2 regions of the Shewanella rhizosphaerae genome follow, and region 2 is predicted to be linked to the other one. Evidence: riboswitches for the same ligand, from Rfam matches in the RefSeq annotation. Region 2 holds a riboswitch; the other holds the start of a gene.
The links. Region 2 has a riboswitch for lysine ahead of lysC (lysine-sensitive aspartokinase 3). Riboswitches for the same ligand answer to the same signal wherever they lie in the genome.
Positions count from the first base shown of each region.

Region 1: linked by a shared signal. The riboswitch ahead of K0I63_RS13380 (Na+/H+ antiporter NhaC family protein) and the one ahead of lysC (lysine-sensitive aspartokinase 3) in region 2 are both predicted to bind lysine.

Region 1 covers NZ_CP080420.1:3,047,218-3,054,786, reverse strand. The annotation lists gene K0I63_RS13400 (amidohydrolase family protein) at 1-2,875, opposite strand, end outside; gene K0I63_RS13395 (H-NS histone family protein) at 3,230-3,622, opposite strand; gene K0I63_RS13390 (electron transfer flavoprotein subunit beta/FixA family protein) at 3,935-4,684, shown strand; gene K0I63_RS13385 (electron transfer flavoprotein subunit alpha/FixB family protein) at 4,685-5,608, shown strand; lysine riboswitch at 5,757-5,973, shown strand; gene K0I63_RS13380 (Na+/H+ antiporter NhaC family protein) at 6,052-7,569, shown strand, end outside.
Region 2 covers NZ_CP080420.1:890,998-898,566, reverse strand. The annotation lists gene K0I63_RS04050 (S8 family serine peptidase) at 1-2,410, shown strand, start outside; gene K0I63_RS04045 (succinylglutamate desuccinylase/aspartoacylase family protein) at 2,530-3,636, opposite strand; gene lysC (lysine-sensitive aspartokinase 3) at 3,633-4,991, opposite strand; lysine riboswitch at 5,121-5,297, opposite strand; gene K0I63_RS04035 (DUF3293 domain-containing protein) at 5,401-5,832, opposite strand; gene arcA (two-component system response regulator ArcA) at 6,410-7,129, shown strand.

The DNA of each region.
Region 1 (7,569 bases), 2.2 Mb from region 2:
GCTGGCGGTCGAAGTAGCGACGACCGCCCACCCAGGTGTTCTCCACCTTGGCATAGACGGAGAGGGGAGAGTCGCTCCAGAGCACCAGGTCGGCCTGCTTGCCTTCCTCCAATGAGCCGGTCAGCTGGTCGATCCCCAGCTGTTTGGCCGGGTTGATGGTGACCATGTTCCAGGCGTCTGTTGGCGACATGTCGCAATACATCATGGATTTTGCCGCCTCCTGGTTGAGGCGTCTCTGCATCTCATAGTCGTCCGAGTTGATGCTGGTGAGCACCCCCTTGTTGTGCATCAGACAGGTGTTTTGCGGAATAGCATCATAGACCTCGAACTTGTAGGCCCACCAGTCGGAGAAGGTGGAGGCGTAGGTGCCATGCTTAGCCATCTCCTCGGCCACCTTGTAGCCCTCTAGGATATGGGTGAAGGTGCCGACCTTAAACTTGTACGCCTCGGCGAGGCGCAGGAACATCAAGATCTCAGATTGCACATAGGAGTGAATGTGTACCTGACGATCGCCACGTAGCACCTCGGCTACCGCCTCGAGTCGATAGTTTGGCTTGGGCGCTACCTGCTTGCGTTGCTGACTGCTGCGTAGGCGATCATAGTCGACCAGGGCTTTCTCGTAGGCGAGCGCCTCGTTGAAGGCCTCCTCAAACAGCGACTTTACCCCGATGCGGCTCTGGGGGAAACGGCGGTTGTAGTTGTCGCCCCAGTTGGCCTGCTTGACGTTTTCCCCCAGGGCAAACTTGATGCTGGCGGGGGCCTGTTTGAGTTTCATCGCCTCGGCGCTCTCGCCCCAGCGCATCTGGATCACCTGGGCCTGACCACCTATAGGGTTGGCGCTGCCGTGGAGGATCTGCGCCGTGGTCACCCCGCCCGCCAGAGCGCGGTAGATGGCGATATCGTCTGGGTTGATCACATCGCCGATACGCACCTCGGCGGTGACGGCGTCGGTATCTTCGTTGGTACCGCCGTTAAGGGCGATATGGGAGTGCTCGTCGATAATACCCGCGCTCAGGTGTTTACCCCTGGCATCCAGGGTTTGGTAGCCAGATGGCGTCTTGAGGGATTGGCCTATCTTTTCGATACGGCCGTCGCGGATAAGCAGATCATAGCCTTCCAGTACCCCTTGCTCGCTCGAGGTCCATAGTGTGGCATTCTTGATATGCAGGCGCTCAGCATTGGGCTGCTTAGCGATGCCATAGGCGGTGTTGGGTTTGGTCAGCTTAGAGATAAGTTCTGGGGCTGGTGACTCGCTCTCTTTATCTTCTGGGGCTGTTTCTTTTGCTATCACCACACCAGCTATGGGGTGTTGGCGATTGCCCTTATCCAGCATGCGGCCGTGAATACCCTGGGTGTCGAACCAGAGGGTGAAACGGCTGATGCCAGGGTAACCCGCCTCGCCGAGATCGGCGTTGAAGGTGAGACGCTCCTTGGCATACTTAAGATCGCTAAGTTTGATCTCCTGCTCGCCGCTGGCCAGGGTGCCGCTCAGCTTGTCGTCATCGACCAAGTCCAGATCTAGGGTGAGTTCGCCCAGGGTCAGCTGATAGCCCTGGCTTAGCCAGTGTCTGTCGCGGGGTACCTTTTGGGTCTCGCTGCCTTGCAGCCAGACGCTGACTATCTTGCCTTGGGTAAAGATGTCACCGTCGGTGACCACAAGATCTGCCATGAAGCCGGGTTTCAGCTTGCCGCTGAAGGCTGAGATGCCGGCAATTTCTGCCGCCTCTGTGGTGAGCGCCGCCAATGCCGTCTCTTGGCTCAGCCCCTGCTTGACCGCCTGTCTGAGTCTAGGCCAGAAGGCGTCGGCCTTGATGCCATGTTGGGTAAAGGCAAAGGGAATACCGGCGCTTTCCAGTGCATGAGGATTACTCGGCGCGCGTTCCCAGTGGCGTAGATGAGCCAGGCTTATCTCTCTCTCTTTATCGCCATCTTTAATATTGGGCGCAGCAGGAAAATTGAGCGGCGCAATAATGCTAAAGCCGCTGGCTTTCACCTCATCGAGTCGCGCATATTCTCGGCCACTGCCGACCAGAGTCGCCGGCAATTTAAACTCGTTTAATAAGTGAGCGGCGCGCAGTAAGTTATTTAAATTCTTGGTTTCAAATACCGTAGGGCCCTTGCTTATATCACCCAGGCGTTCGAGCGCGATATTAAACTCTATGTTCTTCTCTTGGGTGGCCGAGTCGGCTTTATCGATATTGGCCTGATACCAGTTGGCATCGGCCAGAGTTTGCCGAATAAGGGCGATACTGCCCATCAAGGAGTTGGGATAATCCTGAATCGAACTGCCTTTATCGAAGGCGAGCAGGTGGCTGGATTTTGCGCGATAAATAATGTCATTGGCTTTTAACGGCGCCAGCGAGACAGTCGCCGCCCGGCCTCTGAATATCCCATCCAACATGCCGGTTTGTACGCTGGTAAATCCATTATCTATCCATTGCTTCGCCGCTTCCTGGTCGGGATAAATATAGTTAAACCACTCTTTCTCTGCGTGCACGGCACCATTATCGGCGTTGCCACCGATACGCTTAATTTCATATACCGGGCGAGCCACTTTCTGCTGGTCATATTTAAAGTCGATACCGTAATTGGTGTAGGGATCGATAAAGCCGGGATATATCAACTTACCCGTCATGTCGATGACATAGGCATCCTCGGGTATTTTGTCGCTGGGGATAATGGCTTTAATTTTATTATCTTCAATTAACAGTGTGGCATCCTGCCTGGTTTCGCCGGGGGCGATCATCAGGGTGGCGTGGGACAGCGCTGTTAATTTTGGCGTGTTATCAGTTAATTGAGAATTCGCTATCGCGGACGGACTCGCCAAGAGACAGGCCGCCAGATTCGCGCTCACAGAGAGAAAATGGATTCGCATAGAGTTTAATTATTATTGGCTGGGATCAAAAGTAGCCCAAGATTATCCCATATCATGAACAATTTCCAAGGGCGGAACTGTATCGGTTTATGTCAAACCATAGGGCAGGTGTTATCCGAAAGGATAGGCTATTGATTGGCTAACTTTGACGGAAATAGTTGCAAGGAATAATGGCCGGAAGCATGACCTAAATGAATGACCTAAATAAGGATAGATAAAATACTCTAGAGATGGCCAAGGCAAATGAGCGACATAAAGGGCAAAACGCGCTTAATCACAAATAAAGAGTAGAAATAAAAAAGCCAACCTTGAGGTTGGCTTTTGCTTGCGACGCCCTAAGTGGGGCGTTTAGGCTTAGATAAGGAAGTCTTCGAGTGAACGACCCTTATCTAATTCATTCTTAAATACGGTTGGTGTGCGACCCTGACCCGTCCAAGTGATCGTTTCGCCATTCACTTCAATTTTATATTTTGGTGGGCGTGGAGCACGTTTTTTAGGAGCTGGCTTAGCAGCCACTGTACCTAAATCGTCAATTGATAAACCAACAGCTTCCATTTGTTGGCGAATCTCTTCTATCTTTGCATTGCGCTCGGCCATAACCGCGCTTTCTTCTTCTGCTTGCTTCTCTTTCTCGGTGATGATTTTTTCAAGCTTAACCGCTACATCTTTTAAATCTTCTACCGACAAATCTTTAACAGCAGCTTTAAAGCGACGACCATGCGTCAATATATCTAGAAATTCGCTCATATTAATTATGTCCTGCTTAAAAATAAAATAGTAAATAGGATTACAGGGCTAATAATAGAAACTAAAAAAGGTTTTATCAAACGAATTAAATGAATATTTGACGCTTTAATGTAAATTTTATTTCAGCTTCTCTATTTTCGCCCCTTTTTGACCCTTTACTTCCCCCTAAACACGCTGTTTTTGATCTGATACAAAGATGCTGATGACTTCCTGTTGACGTTAACGTCAACAGCACGTAAAGTGGCATAAGTTGGTGATAGTTTCGCTATGCACTATTTGTTATCCAGAATAAAGACGTAAGAAGGAAGCCTTATGAAAGTATTGGTGCCAGTTAAACGCGTCGTCGATGCTAATGTGAAGGTCAGGGTTAACGCTGACAATACAAATGTCGATACCGCAAATCTGAAGATGGCCATTAACCCATTTTGTGAGATTGCTGTAGAAGAAGCGGTACGTTTGAAAGAAGCAGGTATTGCGACCGAGATTGTGGTAGCAACCATAGGGCCTAAGGCGTCGCAAGAGCAGCTACGCACGGCGATGGCGCTGGGCGCCGACCGCGGTATTCATGTTGAAACCGACGAAGAGCTTGCGCCGCTTTCTATTGCAAAGATCCTTAATGCGATTCAAGCCAATGAACAGGCTCAGCTGATCATGCTGGGTAAGCAATCAATCGATGGCGACAACAACCAGACTGGCCAGATGCTGGCGGCGTTGGCTGGACTGCCTCAGGCTACCTTTGCCTCTGAGGTGAAGGTTGAGGGCGAACAACTTGTGGTGACCCGTGAAATCGACGGCGGCCTGCAGACCCTTAAGATGCCACTGCCTGCGATTGTCACCACAGACCTGCGTCTGAACGAGCCTCGCTATGCCAAATTACCTAACATCATGAAGGCGAAACGTAAGCCGCTCGATACCGTGACGGTAGACAGCCTGGGCGTGACCCTGAAGCAGCACCAGAAGGTGCTCAAGGTGACACCGCCTGCCGAGCGTCAAGCGGGTATTATGGTGGCTTCTGTCGAGGAGCTGGTGGAAAAGCTAAAGAATGAAGCGAAGGTGATCTAAATGGCGATTCTAGTAATAGCAGAACATGATAATGCGACTTTAAAACTCGATACCGCCAAGGTTGTGGCTTGTGCCCAGGCTATCGGCAGCGAAGTCGATGTGCTGGTAGCCGGTCATAACTGTGGCGCCGCGGCCGAAAGCGCCAAGCAGCTTGCCGGTGTGCGTCAGGTACTGGTTGCCGATAGCGGCGTTTATGCCAATGCCATCGCCGAAAACCTGTCACAGCTGATCGTCTCAGTGGCCAGCGAGTATCAACACATCCTGGCTGCGGCTTCAAGCGTAGGTAAAGATGTGCTGCCTCGTGTGGCGGCGCTTCTGGATGTGGCGCAGCTTTCTGAAGTGGTCGAAGTGGTGAGCGAAGACACCTTCGTGCGTCCTATCTATGCCGGTAGCGCCATGGCGACGGTTCAGAGCCTTGACAACATCAAGGTGATGACGGTTCGCGCCAGCGCCTTCGATGCGGTAGCCCAGGACGGTAGCGCCTCGGTGCAGACCCTGGACAACGAATACAGCGGCGATGTTGAGTTTGTGACTCAGACCCTGTCAGTGTCAGAGCGTCCCGATCTAGGCGCCGCCTCTGTGGTGGTTTCAGGTGGCCGCGCCATGGGCAGCGCCGAGAACTTCGCGATTCTCGAGCAGTTGGCCGATAAGCTGGGCGGGGCACTGGGTGCATCGCGCGCCGCGGTTGATGCCGGTTACGTGCCAAACGATCTACAGGTGGGTCAGACGGGTAAGATTGTCGCGCCGGATCTCTATATCGCCGTGGGTATCTCGGGTGCCATCCAGCACCTTGCGGGGATGAAAGATTCTAAGGTGATCGTGGCGATCAACAAAGATCCAGAAGCGCCTATCTTCCAGGTAGCCGACTATGGTCTGGAAGCGGATCTGTTCGAGGCAGTGCCTAAGCTACTCGAACTTCTTTAATAAAATGTAAATGCTTGGTGAGCACTTTGGTGTTCATCTAAAATATAGTGTGATATAGATCACATGGAGCGGCTTTGAGGTAGCGTCCTTAAAGCCGCTTGTGTTTTTATGTGCCTCACGTTTGCCGATAGTGACATTGGCAGGCGTCCTGAGACGTAGAGGTGCATTAAATATCAGTAGTATTCGTTAGGGTGATGCCGTTAAGCGAATATGAAAGGATTTGGTGCCGAAGTGGTGGAGTTGATCAAGGCTTGCCGCTGGGGCTGTCATCGAATAGAGGCAGCACTGCCATAGTGCTTCTTATCTGGATTGATAAGTGGAAGGTATACCGAGAATGGGTATCACTATGGAGCGCTACTGATAGGACAGGTGTAATATCTCATGCTATATCCCACCAGTTCAGTTGCCCTCCATTCGTATTTTAACGAAGACAAAATTTTACAATGACAACTTTGAGTTATGCCGATTCGGCACTTTCTTTGCTGCCGCCCGTGGTAGCGATTCTGCTGGCGATCTTTACCCGCCGCGTCCTGCTCTCACTCGGTGTGGGGATCCTCCTGGGGGCACTGTTAATTGCCGATTTTTCACCGCTGGATATGGGTCAATACCTGGGACAGCAGGTGGTGGGCCTGTTTTGGGATGATGGCGCCCTAAACAGTTGGAACGTCTATCTGCTGGGCTTCTTGATTCTGCTTGGGATGATCACCGCCCTGATCACCGTCAGCGGCGCCGCCAAGGCCTTTGCCGATTGGGCGCGCCAGCATATTCGCAACAAGCGTGATGCCAAGCTACTCACCATGTTCCTGGGCTGCGTGGTCTTTATCGATGATTACTTCAATAGTCTGGTGGTGGGCAGTGTCGCCAGACCGCTCACCGACAGATACTATATCTCGCGCAGCAAACTGGCTTATCTGCTGGACTCAACCGCCGCGCCTATCTGTGTGATCTCGCCCGTCTCTAGCTGGGGCGCGTACATCATCGCGCTGATCGGCGGCATACTCACCGCCCACGGTTTCACCGACAGCGGTCATCTGAGCGTGTTTATTCAGATGATCCCGATGAACTTCTACGCCATCTTCGCCCTGGTTTTGCTGCTATGCGTCGCCTTCATGGGGCTGGATGTGGGACCCATGCGTCAGCATGAACTCAACGCCCAGAAGGGCAACCTGTATGACGAGGCCAAGGGCCTGCCGCCAGGGGCTAACAGCGACCTGCCTGAGGCCGATTCTGGCAAGATATTAGGCCTGTTCCTGCCTATTACTGTGCTGGTGTTTGCCACCATCTACTTCATGATAGGTAGTGGCGCCGACGCCCTGGCGGCAGAGAGTCTGCCCTTTAGCGTCATTGGTGCCTTCGAGAAGACAGACGTTGCCTCATCGCTCTTCTTCGGCGCCGTGGTTGGCCTGGCTGCGACCTTGGTATTGGTGGTCAGTCAGGGACTGGATAAGGCGCTTATCTTCAAAGGCGTGATTGCCGGTGCCCGCTCTATGCTGCCCGCCATCTATATTCTGCTGTTCGCCTGGACCATCGCCGGTGTGATAGGCCAGATGGAGACGGGTAAATATATGGCCAGCCTGGCGACCGGTAATATTCCGTTCGCGCTACTGCCAGCCGTACTGTTCGTGCTGGCGGGCCTGACCGCCTTCTCTACCGGCACCAGCTGGGGCACCTTCGGCATCATGCTGCCTATCGCCGCCGACATGGCCATGGGCACCCATACCAACATGATGTTGCCTATGCTGGCCTCAGTGCTGGCGGGCGCAGTGTTTGGCGATCACTGCTCGCCTATCTCGGACACCACCATCTTGTCCTCTACCGGCGCCAACTGTCACCACATAGACCATGTGCTGACTCAGCTGCCCTATGCCCTTATCGTGGCGGGGATCAGTTTGGTGGGCTATACCGTGCTGGGCTTCACCGAATCCGTAGGCGCCGGTCTGGCGGCCTGTAGTGCGCTGTTT
Region 2 (7,569 bases):
ACCAGGCGCTCCAATCTCTATGTTCATGCCAGATTCAACACTGCCAGCAGTGATGGTTTCTGACGCCGACGGCGCAGCTATCCTTGAAGGTCTGGGTGATGACACCACAGGTACTATCGCGGCTGAAGTGACTCGTATCGTTAACAGCAAGTTTGCCGATATCCTGAACCAGTCTAGCTCTCGTGGTCCTAACGGTAACCAAAACATTCTGAAGCCAGATCTTGCTGCGCCAGGTACCTCTATCCTGTCGGCAACTTCTCCTGATGAAGATGGTACTGACTTTACCACTATGTCTGGTACCAGTATGGCGAGCCCACACGTTGCAGGTGCTGCTGCACTGATGAGCCAGCTACACCCTGATTGGTCAGCAAATGACATCAAGACAGCGCTAACTTCTACTGCTCACATGGCAGGCGTACTCGATGATGATGCGGCGACTCCTGCCGATCCATTTGCAATGGGCGCGGGTCGTATGGATCTAGATGCTGCGGCTAAAGCAGTACTGACCTTCGACAAGCCTTCAATTGCTTCTGACTCTTGTGTCGGTCCTTGTACTTTCACTCGTACCGTATACAACAAGAGTGACGAGAAGACCTCTTGGGAGCTTTCAGCTTCTTCTGACAGCGCAGGTATCAGCGTATCGCCTTCATCACTGGAACTGGAAGCTGGCGAATCAGCAACCTTCACTGTGACTGTTGATTCAACCTTCAGCGAATACGGTGCTTGGATCTTCGGTAACGTCATGATCAAGAGCGCATCTCACCAAGACGCTCACCTACCAGTTGCTATCCTGGCTAAAGAATCAAGTGATTCTTCACTGATCTCTACCATGGCAACCAAGGCTGATCTGACAGCTGCTGAAGATATGCCAATCAAAGCCGTTGTAAACAACACAGTATTTGAAAACACCGTAACTGTTACCGCTATGGCACCAGAAGGCACTAAACTTACTTCTGCCGATGACGTTGAAGTTACGCTAAACGGCGCAACGCAAAACGGTTTCGAAGTTGATGAAGCGCTTGGTCGTATCACCTGGGTAGGTCAACTGGATCTGCCACAGATTAAGTCTGCCAAAGGTACTGGCGCTAGCCCAAGTATCTTCGACCTAGACCTGGCCTATGTACCAGCTTGTGCTGATGGTTGTGATGAGAAATCATTCACCTTCAACCTACCTGAGTTCAAGTACAACGGTGCAACTTACACCCAGCTAACCATCTCTGATAACGGTATCGCAATCGTTGGTGGCGGTTCAGCATCTGGTACTTGGAACAACAAGGAACTGCCAGATAGCGCGAATCCAAACAACATCCTGGCACCGTTCTGGAGTGACTACGACCTGAGCGACGGCACTGTCGGCGACACGGGTGGCGGACAGCTAGGTATCCAGGTTGTTTCTGCTGGTGGTAACGAGTGGATTGTTGTCGAGTGGAAAGATGCCCAGCTATATGCTGACGCCTCTGGCAACAAGTACAGCTTCAGCCTTTGGATCCAAACTGGTGACGTAGAAGATATTTGGTTCAACTACCTAGATATCCCTAACATGCCAAGCAATGTCACTATCGGTGCAGAAAACATCAGCGGTAGCGTAGGTACAACCTTCCACTACAACGGACAAGGTGGCACTGTCACTACTGACGATTATGTTGCACTGCAAGCGACCTCTTCAGGCAGCGTAGAGATCGACTATCTGGCGACGCCAACTAGCTTCAACCCAGGTCAAACAGACAACTTCTCTGTTGACGAAGAAGCGACCTTGGAAGCAAACGTGTTAGAAAACGACACTGTTAGCCAGAAAGTAGCTCGCGTCTCTGTAACTGGTGACGGCATGACAGCTAACGCACAACGCATCATCGATGTTGCGCCAGCTGGTGCACTAGGTGAAGCAACACTGGTTGACGAGCCTGCACACGGTGAAGTGACTCTAGAGAAAGATGGTTCTATTACCTATACACCAGAAGATGATTTCTTCGGTAAAGACTCATTCACTTACACCTCTAAGGATGCCGAAGGCAACCTGAACGCAGCGACCACTGTTAATGTTATGGTTAACAACATCAACGATGCACCTACCGTGGCTCCTACAGGTATGACAAGTACCGAAGGCTTCGTGGTAACCGCTAAGGCCAATGGCAAAGACGTTGATGGTGACAGCCTGACCTACACTTGGACACAGACTGCAGGTACACCTGTTACCTTCAACAACGGTGGCGCAGAAATTAAGTTTACTGCTCCAGCAGGTAACAACACCCTGACCTTCTCTGTCGTTGCCAGCGATGGTGAGCTAGAGAGTGAAGCGGGTACGGCGACTATCACAGTTAACGCCAAGGAAGAGAAATCTTCAGGTGGTGGTTCACTGGGTTGGTTCGCTCTGCTGATGCTACCATTTGCCGCGCTACGTCGTCGCAAGTAAGCAGATAGCTTGAACAGAAAAAGGGAGCCACTTGGCTCCCTTTTTTATTGATAACGCGAAAGGCGACTAAACCAAGCACTGAACGATGAAGTACAAATCCACCAGGCTAAAAGCCAAACCTAAAGCGCAAATACCTTTGTCATCACCTTATAGAGCTCTGTGCCTTGATACACAGACGCCGAGGCAAAATGTAGTACGGGCACACAGTCCACCGGCAGACTCAGAGGCACTATCGCATCCTCCTCGCCATATCTGTCGACACGCAAGATGTTGGCGAGCGGTTCTCCAGCCACAAGCGGCTGCCCAACCTTCGCCTTATACTCCACCAAGCCGCCTTGCGGCGCATGATACTTCTTATAGTCTTTCAGGTAACAGGCGTAGCGTGGCATCTCAGCTGGCTCAACCCGCTCACTTATTACGCCGCGCTTGCTGAGATAGGCCATGATCCCTTCGACATCCACCAGGGCATCGGCCAGGTCGACATTCTCCTGACTGCCAAGCTCCAGAGTAAAGGCCGATACGGGCACCTCAATCTCGCGCCCCTGAGTGGCCAGGTATTCACTCAGCTGCCACCAGGGACAGAAGATAGACTCATCCATGGCACCGCCAAACTCGTTGGGGATCAACAGGGTGTAGGGAATAGAGAAATACTTGGCAGCGTCTTTATCATACTCGGGGCAATAGAGATGCTTACACGACTTAGGGCCAGTATGCAGATCCAGCACTATATCCGCCTCATGGCCCATCTGCTGCAGGCTCACCGCCAGACGATGGCCCGTGGTGATCCCCCAGGGCTCATGCAGACGGCTATAGCAACGCTCGACCAGCAAGGCCCTGAAATGGGCGATCAGCTCGGCATCGTTCAGGTGTTTATGGCCCTGATACCAGCTAGCAATATCCAGCTTATGATCGAGATATTCGCGGTTCCAGTTTACCCCTGTTATGGGGTCGAACCGGCCCAGGGTAAACTCGCCACTCTTCTGATTGATCCCCAACGGATTGGCCAGAGGCACCAGGGTGATCTTGCCGCGCAGCTCGCAGCCTTCGAGCGCCTGCATCAGCTGATAAATCACCGCATTGCCCTGCACCTCGGCGCCGTGGACGTTGGCCTGTATGTAGACACTCGGCCCTGTCTGCACCACTGGGGCAAACTCAAATAGGTTCAGCTCGAGATCTTGGCCTGTGGCGAGCTCGCCAATCTTTAGCGTGGAACGACCCGGCTTCATAGCGACCCTTCGAACAAGTTTTGATGCAGGGCGCTGACGACCTGAGCCGCCTCAGACTCGGCCACCAGGACACATAAGTTGTGTGGGCTGGCGCCCTGACAGATCATGCGCACATTGTGGGGCTCTAACACCTCGAACACGCGGCGACACACACCCGACGTGGTGGCAATCTTATTGCCCACTATCGCCACCAGCGCCAGGCCATCTTCTACCCGCACCCGGCAATGCTGCGACAGCTCCTGCAACAAGGCCTCGCTCAGCAGGCTGTTTCCGGCCGAATCTGAGCCCGTCTTATCTAGCGTCAGAGAGACGTTCACCTCTGAGGTGGTGATTAAGTCCACACTGATCTTGTGGCGCGCCAGGGTGGCAAAGGTCTCGGCCAGGAAGCCTTGGGCGTGCAGCATCTGTAGGCTATGCAGATTAAGTAGAGTCTGGTCACGTCGCACCGCCACGGCGCGATAGATAGGCTCGTCGTTCACCTGATGACGAATCCAGGTGCCACCGAGCTCAGGCGCCTTGCTGGAACCGACAAACACCTGAATCTTGTGTCTGACCGCCGGCAAAATGGTTGCCGGGTGCAGCACCTTGGCACCAAAGGTGGCCATCTCGGCCGCCTCGTTGAAACTGATCTCAGGGATAGGACGCGCATTCGGTGCAAGGCGTGGATCTGTCGTGAAGATACCCGGCACATCTGTCCAGATCTCAACCGCAGACGCATCCAGCGCCTCGGCAAGTAGGGCAGCAGAGTAGTCGCTGCCCCCACGGCCTAACGTGGTGGTGGCTCCCTGTTCATCGGCGCCGATAAAACCTTGGGTCACGATTCGTTGCTCACTAAGCAGGGGCAACAGATGCTCAGTGCAAAGCTGCTTAAGCGCTTCTATCTGCGGCTCGGCGCGACCGAAATGACTGTCGGTGCGCATCACCTGACGCACATCGAAGGCGCTCGCCCGCTCGCCCTTCTCTCTCAGCACGGCAGCAAACAAGACAGATGAGCACTGCTCACCCTGGGCAAGCAGTTCGTCTGTAGTCGCCTTATTACGGTTTTGGGAGAGCGACTCACTCAGGCTGGCAATCTTACTTAAGATGGCATCGAGGCGAGCGGCCACATCATGGGGCTGACCCAACTCGTCGAGGATCTTATATTGAATCGAGGCGATCGCCTTGAGCAGCTGCTGACGACGCTCAAAGTCCACATTATCCTGAGTTAGCTCCACCAGCAGATTGGTCACACCGCTCGAGGCGCTGACGACCACCACGCGGGTTTCAGGATTGGCCAATACGATATCGGCGCAGCGGTTCATCGCCTCATAATCGGCGACAGAGGTTCCACCAAACTTAGCAACAACAATAGACATTAGCGCACCTCAACCCAAGTAGCTGACGATGACACAAAAAAAATAGATAACATTGAATACGCTCCGAACTTACTTCGTTCGAAGAGCCTGGTGCAAAGATGACGCACCCCAAGACGGGAAACAGCGATTGCCACCAGAAGCTCTCCACCAAAAAACAGGTGACAATCGGTGGGATTCAGCCCAGTCGACCGATAAACAGATGAAACCAAACATCTCTTTACCTCGGCGTTAATCTCCCTCATAAACCGTCAACGGAGTTTGGACTCCTCGGGCTTACTACCTAGTTAACGCTCCTCTTCTGTATCACTAACCTTAAGGTTAGGATGCAAGAAAACTATCAAATAACAGAATAAAAAGTCAACGATATTTTAGCCTGTCTTGATGAAAGCCTCTCAAGTTCCCCCGCCTGCTAGCGGCTGATGTCGGGCAGCTCGCTGACCAGACAGACCCGGGCAGAAAACTTGCCCAGGGTGAGCTCGTCATACTCCACCAGACAAGGCACCAGTTGCAGCTCGTCCTCATCGACAAAATAGATGGCGTTTTGATTAAACACCTTGCCAAGAGCTACGGCTGCGGCCTTATCGATAGACACGGCCCAGCTCTTCTCCATATGACCTCTGTCACTGGAGGCGCCAATCAGAGCACGATAAGGATATTGAAGACGTTGAATATGACGTTGAAGCTGTTTGTCGAGGAGACGGTTTTGCGAGGGAGAAAGGTGTTGGCCTTTAGGATTATGAGCGGTAATGATTGCAAATGATAACGAAGGGGAGAAAGGTTGTGTAAGTAAGAACTGCGTTTGCTGATAGCATTGCCAAAGGTGTTCTCTTGCTGTACTCATCACTAAAATATTCCTAAATTAGATTCCGTCGATTATAGCAAAATTCCTCCGCCTTCCTAGAGGTGTGAGACAGGTCACTTTATTAAATTTTATTAATACCATTAAAATCATGACCTTATGAACACAAATGTGATTTACATCAAATCTCAAAGGAATTTTGTTAACATTTCATTTGTTAACAAATGACTAAAACGAGTACAATAAGTTCGTTGATTCACTTCCACTCATCTCACGATGAAATACTTTTTGTTACATCTTGTCGACGACAAGGTCATCAAAAGTTAGTCAATTTCCTGTATAAAATGTGAGCTTAGGCTGATTTAGCATTTAAACTTGAAAATATTACATAGTTAACGGAACTATTCCCAACTATTGTTAATCGAAGTGAGTAACAGTTCGCGTGTCTTTTGAAAGAGATACGTATACTTTACTAATCATGAAGTGTGTTGCTGTACCAATTGGGTTTGATAAAAGCACTACGTGAGTTCGGTAATTGTCGCGAAGACAGATAGGGCGCAGCAGCACCAACTAGCGCTCATGGTTAGAACAGTTTTAAACAAATATTAGGTAAATAAATATGCAAAACCCGCACATTCTGATCGTTGAAGATGAAGCCGTTACCCGGAACACGCTAAGAAGTATTTTCGAGGCTGAAGGATATGTGGTAACTGAAGCCAATGACGGCGCAGAGATGCATAAAGCCATGCAGGAAAACAAGATCAATCTTGTGGTTATGGATATCAACCTACCAGGTAAGAATGGTCTGCTGCTTGCGCGTGAACTTCGTGAAATCAATAACATCGGCCTTATCTTCCTTACCGGCCGTGACAACGAAGTTGACAAGATCTTGGGTCTGGAAATTGGTGCCGATGACTATATCACCAAGCCATTTAACCCACGCGAACTGACTATCCGTGCACGCAACCTGCTGACTCGCGTCAACAGCACTGGCGGCGAAACCGAAGAAAAGAGTGCCGTAGAATTCTACCGCTTCAACGGTTGGAGCCTAGAGATCAACAGCCGTTCACTGGTAAGCCCACAAGGCGAGTCGTACAAGCTGCCCCGCAGTGAGTTCCGCGCCATGCTGCACTTCGTTGAGAACCCAGGCAAGATCCTGACCCGTGCCGACCTGCTGATGAAGATGACAGGCCGTGAGCTTAAGCCACACGACCGTACCGTGGACGTGACCATTCGTCGCATCCGTAAACACTTCGAAAGCTTGCCAGATACGCCAGAAATCATCGCCACCATCCACGGCGAAGGCTATCGTTTCTGCGGTAACTTAGAAGAAGCATAAATCACATCCAGCTAGCGCAAATGTGATTCGATTAAAAAGCCAGTCTAACGACTGGCTTTTTTGTACATGGATTTTCTGTTTATGGAGAATTATTCCCGGTGGCCAGGGCCTGAAATGTTCCAGACATTTCAAGGCATTTCCTCCTTCCATGGAGGTCAGAAGGCCATAGAGGGGATTTGTATAGGGATATACTTATCCCCGGAGCCCATGGATGGGCTAAGAGGCGATTTGTGTCTAGAACACTTATGCCAAAGCCCATGGATGGAAAGACTTGGTATTTGTACATGGATTTGTCTCTGTTTATGGAGAGTTATCCCCGGTGGCCAGGGCCTTGAAATGTTCCCGACATTTCAAGGCATTTCCTCCCTGACCCACAGGGAAATGGGGAATGTCTAGAATCCTAGGGAAGGATTTAGACCTAACCAAAACGATACCTGAGT